3 regions of the Pantoea sp. Z09 genome follow, and region 3 is predicted to be linked to each of the others. Evidence: predicted binding sites of a transcription regulator. Region 3 holds the regulator's gene; each other region holds the start of a gene.

Region 1 (2,268 bases), 1.5 Mb from region 3:
GGCGCTGAGATGGAACAGGCCGGTAACGAAAACGCCGACCAGCGCCGAGATAGCCGTGGTCACCAGCAGCACGCCGATGGTCAGCAGGCTGATTTTGCCCAGCGACGAGGCGTTATGCAGACGCGCCACCGCGCTGAGGATCGAGGCGAACACCAGCGGCATGACAATCATCTGCAGCAGCTGCACGTAGCCGTTGCCGACAATATTGAACCAGCTAATAGAGGTTTTCAGCACCTCGCTCTGCTGACCATAAATCGCCTGCAGCGCCAGTCCGAACAGCACGCCGATCACCAGGCCGACCAGCACCTTTTTCGACAGGCTCCAGCCTTGACGGCCAAGGCGCGACAGCAGCAGCAGCAGCGCAACGAAGGCCACGAGATTAAGTATCAGAGGTAGATCCATATTGGCTCCAGAGAGAACGTCCGGCTGCGCACGCCGCGCCGGCACGCCAGATAATGTGACGCACGAATTAAGTGCCGGTATGTTACCAGCTCGCCTGCGCGCTCACTTATATCCAAATGGAATGGCTTATAACCAGACAGCGTTTTCTGCTGCTTTAATGCGCTTTTTGCGTAGATATCAGTCGGGAAACGCCATTTTGCAACGTATCGAAGAGCTGCGACGGCCACCCTTGCGCACCAAAAGAGGGCGCGCCCGGCGGGAACCAGAGCGCGTAGCCCACCAGCGCCAGGCAAAGCGTGCGCTCCAGCTGGTTGCCTTTCTGGCTTCTGAGAATGGGCAGGCGAAAACGCCAGCGGCACGGCCACAGCAGCGGCACGCCGGCGGGCGTCAGCATATCCGCCACAATATGGCTGAGATAACCAAGCGTCATGCCCTGCAGGACATCCGCAGGCAGCAGCCAGTCGTCCGGCACGTTGATCTGAAACAGCCACAGGCTGGCCGCTACCGCCAGCAGGCTATGGGTAAAGCCGCGATGGCCAAAGGCGCGCGCGATAGGATAGGAGAGCCACTTCAGCCGCTGGCCGAGCAGCGACTTAGGGTGATCGATATCAGGCAGCAGGCAGGTGAGCAGCGAGGCGGAGATAAGGTGCCACCAGTCAGCCTGCGCCAGCACGGGCGTCAGCTCCGCGCGCTTGGCAAAAATAGCGGTGGCAATAGCGAAAATTACGTGGCCTTCGCCCGTCATGATAAAACCTGGCTGCAAACTGTCGATGCATCCAGTATAGGGATTTATCCAGTAAATGAGAAGTTGTGACGCTGTAACGAGGCGTGAATTTTTTCACGACACAGCGGCAGGGCGCCGCCGTGTCGTCAGGCAAGAAAGGCTTAGCGCGCCAGCCATCCGCCGTCGACGGCCAGCGTATAGCCGTTAACATAGTCTGAGGCGGCAGACGCCAGGAACACCACCGGCCCCATCATATCCTCCGGCACGCCCCAGCGTGCGGCGGGAATACGCCCCAGAATCTCCGCGCTGCGGCCTTCGTCGCTGCGCAGCTGCTCGGTATTGTTGGTGGCCATATAGCCCGGCGCGATGGCATTAACGTTGATGCCGTGCTTCGCCCACTCGTTTGCCATCAGGCGCGTCAGCCCCATTACCGCGCTTTTCGACGCGGTGTACGAGGGCACGCGGATGCCGCCCTGGAACGACAGCATAGAGGCGATATTGATGATCTTGCCGCCGCTGCCCTGAGCGATAAACTGGCGCGCCACCTGCTGCGACAGGAAGAAAACGCTTTTACTATTGATGTTCATCACATCATCCCAGTCCTGCTCGCTGAAATTAAGCGCGTCTTCGCGACGGATGATCCCGGCGTTATTGACCAGAATATCGATTCTGCCGGCGGCGGCCACCGCCTGTTCCACCACGCCCGGCACCTGTTCGGTGCGGATCAGATCCGCCTGAAGCGACCAGAAGCGGCGGCCCAGCGCCTCGACGCGCTGCTGCGTTTCCGTGGGATCGTCGCGGTTGACCCCAACGATATCGCAGCCGGCCTGTGCCAGCCCCAGCGCCATACCCTGGCCGAGACCGGTGTTGCAGCCGGTGACCAGCGCGATTTTTCCTTCCAGATTAAATGCGTTAAGTATCATGAGAGCGCCTCCTTTATTAGCGCAGATCGCGGATGTTGACATGATCCATGTCGTCGAATACCTGATTCTCGCCGACCATGCCCCAGATAAAGGCGTAACGTTCGGTGCCGACGCCAGCGTGAATCGACCAGCTGGGGGAGATGACCGCCTGCTCGTTATGCACCAGCAGATGACGTGTCTCCTGTGGCTGGCCCATCATATGAAACACTGCGCTTTCCG
Region 2 (2,268 bases), 920 kb from region 3:
AGCAGGCCGGTCGGGCGCACCACCTGATCGATCACCTCGCCGCCCGATTTCTCCAGCTCGTAGTTGCCTGGCGTCGCCGAAACGTAGATGGTCTGCGGCGCCAGCGCCTCGAACTCTTCGAATTTCATCGGACGGTTGTCGAGGGCCGAAGGCAGGCGAAAGCCATACTCCACCAGCGTCTCTTTGCGCGCGCGGTCGCCTTTATACATACCGCCGATCTGCGGAATGGTGACGTGCGATTCATCGACGATCAGCAGCCCGTCGGCGGGCAGGTAGTCGAACAGCGTCGGCGGCGGCTGGCCCGGCCCGCGCCCGGAGAGGTAGCGCGAGTAGTTTTCGATGCCTGAGCAGTAGCCCAGCTCGTTCATCATCTCCAGATCGAACTGGGTGCGCTGCGTCAGGCGCTGCTCTTCCAGCAGCTTATTGTTCTCCAGCAGCACGCGACGGCGATCCGCCAGCTCGACTTTGATATCTTCCATCGCCTGCAGAATACGTTCGCGCGGCGTCACGTAGTGGGTTTTCGGATAGATGGTAAAGCGCGGCACGGTAGAGAGGATTTGCCCGGTCAGCGGGTCGAACAGCGACAGCCGCTCGACCTCTTCGTCGAACAGCTCGACGCGCAGCGCGGTATCTTCCGACTCCGCCGGGAAAATATCGATCACTTCGCCGCGCACGCGGAAGGTGCCGCGCTGAAACGCCTGATCGTTGCGCGCATACTGCAGCTCCGCCAGACGGCGCAGAATGCTGCGCTGGTCGATAATCATGCCGCGCGTCAGGTGCAGCATCATTTTCAGATAGAGATCGGGGTCGCCCAGGCCGTAGATAGCAGAGACCGACGCCACCACGATAACGTCGCGGCGCTCCAGCAGCGCTTTGGTGGCCGACAGACGCATCTGCTCGATATGTTCGTTTACCGAGGCGTCTTTTTCGATAAAGGTGTCGGAGCTGGGCACATAGGCTTCCGGCTGATAGTAGTCGTAATAGGAGACGAAGAACTCCACCGCATTATCGGGGAAGAACTCTTTCATCTCACCATAGAGCTGCGCCGCCAGGGTTTTGTTGGGCGCCAGCACCATCGCCGGCCGGTTGAGATCGGCGATCACGTTGGCGACGGTAAAGGTCTTGCCGGAGCCGGTCACGCCGAGCAGCGTCTGATGGGCAAGACCATCCTCCAGCCCCTCTTTGAGGCGACGAATCGCCTCTGGCTGGTCGCCGGAGGGCTGGAAGGCGGAATTTAGTTTAAAGACTTTACTCATGACTTGCGGTTCCTGCTGAAGAATGCGGCGGGTAGCCGAGTCATTTTACTCTGCCGTGGCGATTTTGCCAGAAAATAATACTGGATAAACCACCAGTAAGCGGGCAAAGTGAGGTGCGCAGGCCGCGCCGCGCTTAAGCCGGTGTAACCAGGAGAAAAGGTTTTTGCCGTTGCGCAAGGTTATCCCCAGCCGGAGCGGATTTATAACATTTGTCAAGAGAGCGTCATTAAATTTCAGTCAGGTTACGCAGCGGATAATTCTCAGGCTTGTTTTTTAATAACTCGTTGTTTTTAAAAAAATTATGTCAAAAGCCCAGTTTCTCAGCATTATGTAACCAGGCCGCGTATTTCCTCGCTTGCGCTCTGTTTTCACGGTCTAATGCACAAGGTTATCCACAGGAATAGTGGATAACTAAGCACAGCCCTTTGCCCATCGGCTGTGCATAATTTTTTGTTGTTAAGCCACACGCGTGAAAAAAAATTTTTTCCGCTTAAATTCCTGCCAGAAACGGCGACCTCCGCTATGCTTTTTCAGCCTGCCGCCTGCTTTTTGCTCAGCCGCCTCCGCCTGCAAGAGAGGACATAATTCAACAGGCTGCCCGTTTGTTGCTCTAATGCACCAGAAACGTTAAGTCATTAGCACCGTGAAAGTGCAGCGCCCTGATTAACCCTGGCAATTGTTAAGCACCATTTACCAATAACCGGTAAATCGTGCCTGCCCGCGCCGGTTTAAGTGAAAGGCGATTCTGGCCCGCTAATTGCAGGGTATTTCCGCGAGAAAATGTCGGGGCGAGCGCGCCGCCGTGGAAGACTTGTTTGCCATACGTCAAAGCGCGGAAGCATTCAGGCGAAATCTGGAAAGAGGAGAGTCAGATGCTGAGTTTACGTTCGGTGAATCAGTTTTACGGGCAGAACCATATCCTGTGGGATGTGGATCTCGACCTGCCGCCCGGCACCTGTACCGGCGTGCTGGGTCGCCCAGGCATGGGCAAAACCACGCTGGTGAACTGTAT
Region 3 (2,268 bases):
AGGCAAAGCAGAGCTGTAGCAGCAGCGAGCGCAGCATGATGTCGCGATTCAGGCGCAGCAGACGACGAATATCGCCGCGCCAGCTCTTTTTCAGCATCGCGAGGGAAATGCCGCGCATTTTCAGCACGCGCCATACCATCGCCAGCCCCACCGCCAGCGTCACGTATTCCGCCAGCGCCGTGGCGGTCGCCGCGCCCGCGACGCCCCACTTCAGCCCGAGCACCAGCCAGAGGTCGAGCAGGATGTTGACGGCGTTGCCGACCACCAGCAGCACCACCGGCGCGCGGGCATACTGCACCCCCAGCAGCCAGCCGAGCAGCACCATATTCGCCAGCGTCGCCGGCGCGCTAAGCCAGCGGATATGAATAAAGATTGCCGCCTGCGCCAGCACCTCCGGATTGCCGCCCGCCAGCCGTCCCGCCAGGGCGCTTAGCGGATCGCGCAGCAGAATAAACAGCGCGCCGGCCAGCAGCGCAATGAGCAGCGGCTGCGTCAGGGCGCGCGCCAGCGCCAGCGGATCGCGCGCGCCGAACGCCTGAGCGGTGATGCCCGTGGTGCTCATGCGCAGAAAGAGGAGCAGCATAAAAACGAAGCTGGTGATGGTTGCGCCAATGGCTACGCCGCCAAGATAAACCGGGCTGTCGAGATGGCCGATAACGGCGGTGTCCACCAGGCCAAGCAGCGGCACGGTGATATTGGAGAGGATCATCGGCAGCGCCAGCCGCCAGAGTTGTCGGTCGTTTGCGGTGAAGAGACGCATCAGCCGGTCCATGCCTGAAGACGTAAAAGAGAGAAGCGCGGCGTGAGGGCGCAGAGTGCAGCCCCGACCGCTTTAGCAAGCGTTAGCGTTCAGACGCCCGACAAAAAGCCGCTGCAGGCGTCTGAAATCAGCCGGTCAGAGCCACTCGCCGTTGCGCACCACGCCTACCGCCAGACCTTCTACGGTCAGCGACTGCGTGCGGGTGTCGACGATAATCGGCTCGAAGTCGTTGTTTTCCGGCAGCAGATGCACCACGGTGCCCTGTTTTTTCCAGCGTTTCACGGTGACTTCATCATCGATACGCGCGACCACGACCTGGCCGTTGCGCACGTCCTGCGTTTTATGCACCGCCAGCAGGTCGCCATCCATGATGCCGATATCTTTCATCGACATCCCGGCGACGCGCAGCAGAAAATCAGCGGAAGGCTTAAACAGGTCGGGATCGACTTTGTAGTGCGTCTCGATATGTTCCTGCGCCAGCAGCGGCTCGCCAGCGGCGACGCGGCCGATTAGCGGCAGGCCGTTTGACTCTTCCTCTTCCATCAGCAGGCGAATGCCGCGTGATGCGCCGGAAACGATCTCAATGACGCCTTTACGCGCCAGCGCCTTCAGATGCTCTTCGGCGGCGTTCGGGGAACGGAACCCCAGCTGCGAGGCGATTTCCGCACGCGTTGGCGGCATGCCCGTCTGGTTGATATGGTCGCGAATCAGGTCATAAACCTGTTGCTGCCTGGTGGTTAATGCTTTCATCCCGCCCCCTGGTTGTTTATACAGTCGCTGTGAGTATATACAGGTATTGGCGAAATGAAAACCAAAACCCAGGGAAATAACAGCCGTTTGGGGAATTGTGGAAAGCCTAGCGCAAATGCGACCAAAGCAGCGCGATCCAGACAAAGAGCGCCAGTATGATAGCGAGCAGTACGGCGGCGGAACCCATATCCTTCGCCCGGCCAGCCAGCGGATGACGCTCCTGGCCGATGCGGTCGACCACCGCTTCGATAGCGCTGTTGAGGATCTCGACGATAATCACCAGCACCACGGAGCCGATCATCAGGATGCGCGCGACGGTGTCGACATCCAGCCAGCAGGCGACAAGGATAGCGATAATGGCGGCGGACGCCTCCTGGCGAAACGCGGCTTCATGCTGCCAGGCGGCGCGCAGCCCTTGCCAGGAGTAGCCGGCCGCTTTCACAATTCTCAGTAAACCGGTGGTATTACTTGCCATAGTGAGGGAACCCTTTGAGTTGTTTGACGTCAATGTCTGGGCCGGATGCGTTTGGCACCACCACAGATCTTCGCAGCACTTTCTGGTATGCTTGCGGCGCTTTGCTAACAAGAGGCTTCATGTTTGTCTATGTCAGGTTGGCGTAAACTCTATTATAAATTGTTGAATTTACCACTCTCGGTTCTGGTAAAAACCAAGGCTATTCCGGTCGATCCGGTTTCCGAGCATGGGCTCGATCCCACGCGGCCGATTATGTACGTGCTGCCATACGATTCCAAGGCGG

Evidence for each region. Region 3 encodes LexA, which represses DNA repair genes until DNA is damaged. Its sites were predicted from a motif close to TNCTGTATGTACATACAGNA; they were not measured.
Region 1: MC269_RS10245 (metal-dependent hydrolase) is a predicted target of LexA. The motif match lies at 1,165-1,184, and genes of this name have one in related genera.
Region 2: uvrB (excinuclease ABC subunit UvrB) is a predicted target of LexA. The motif match lies at 1,335-1,354, and genes of this name have one in related genera.

Annotation. Positions count from the first base shown of each region.
Region 1 covers NZ_CP092373.1:2,136,454-2,138,721, reverse strand. The annotation lists gene MC269_RS10250 (L-cystine transporter) at 1-402, opposite strand, end outside; gene MC269_RS10245 (metal-dependent hydrolase) at 557-1,147, opposite strand; gene kduD (2-dehydro-3-deoxy-D-gluconate 5-dehydrogenase KduD) at 1,288-2,049, opposite strand; gene kduI (5-dehydro-4-deoxy-D-glucuronate isomerase) at 2,066-2,268, opposite strand, start outside.
Region 2 covers NZ_CP092373.1:2,671,813-2,674,080, forward strand. The annotation lists gene uvrB (excinuclease ABC subunit UvrB) at 1-1,256, opposite strand, end outside; gene MC269_RS12770 (ABC transporter ATP-binding protein) at 2,129-2,268, shown strand, end outside.
Region 3 covers NZ_CP092373.1:3,591,558-3,593,825, forward strand. The annotation lists gene dinF (MATE family efflux transporter DinF) at 1-760, opposite strand, end outside; gene lexA (transcriptional repressor LexA) at 896-1,510, opposite strand; gene MC269_RS17215 (diacylglycerol kinase) at 1,617-1,985, opposite strand; gene plsB (glycerol-3-phosphate 1-O-acyltransferase PlsB) at 2,115-2,268, shown strand, end outside.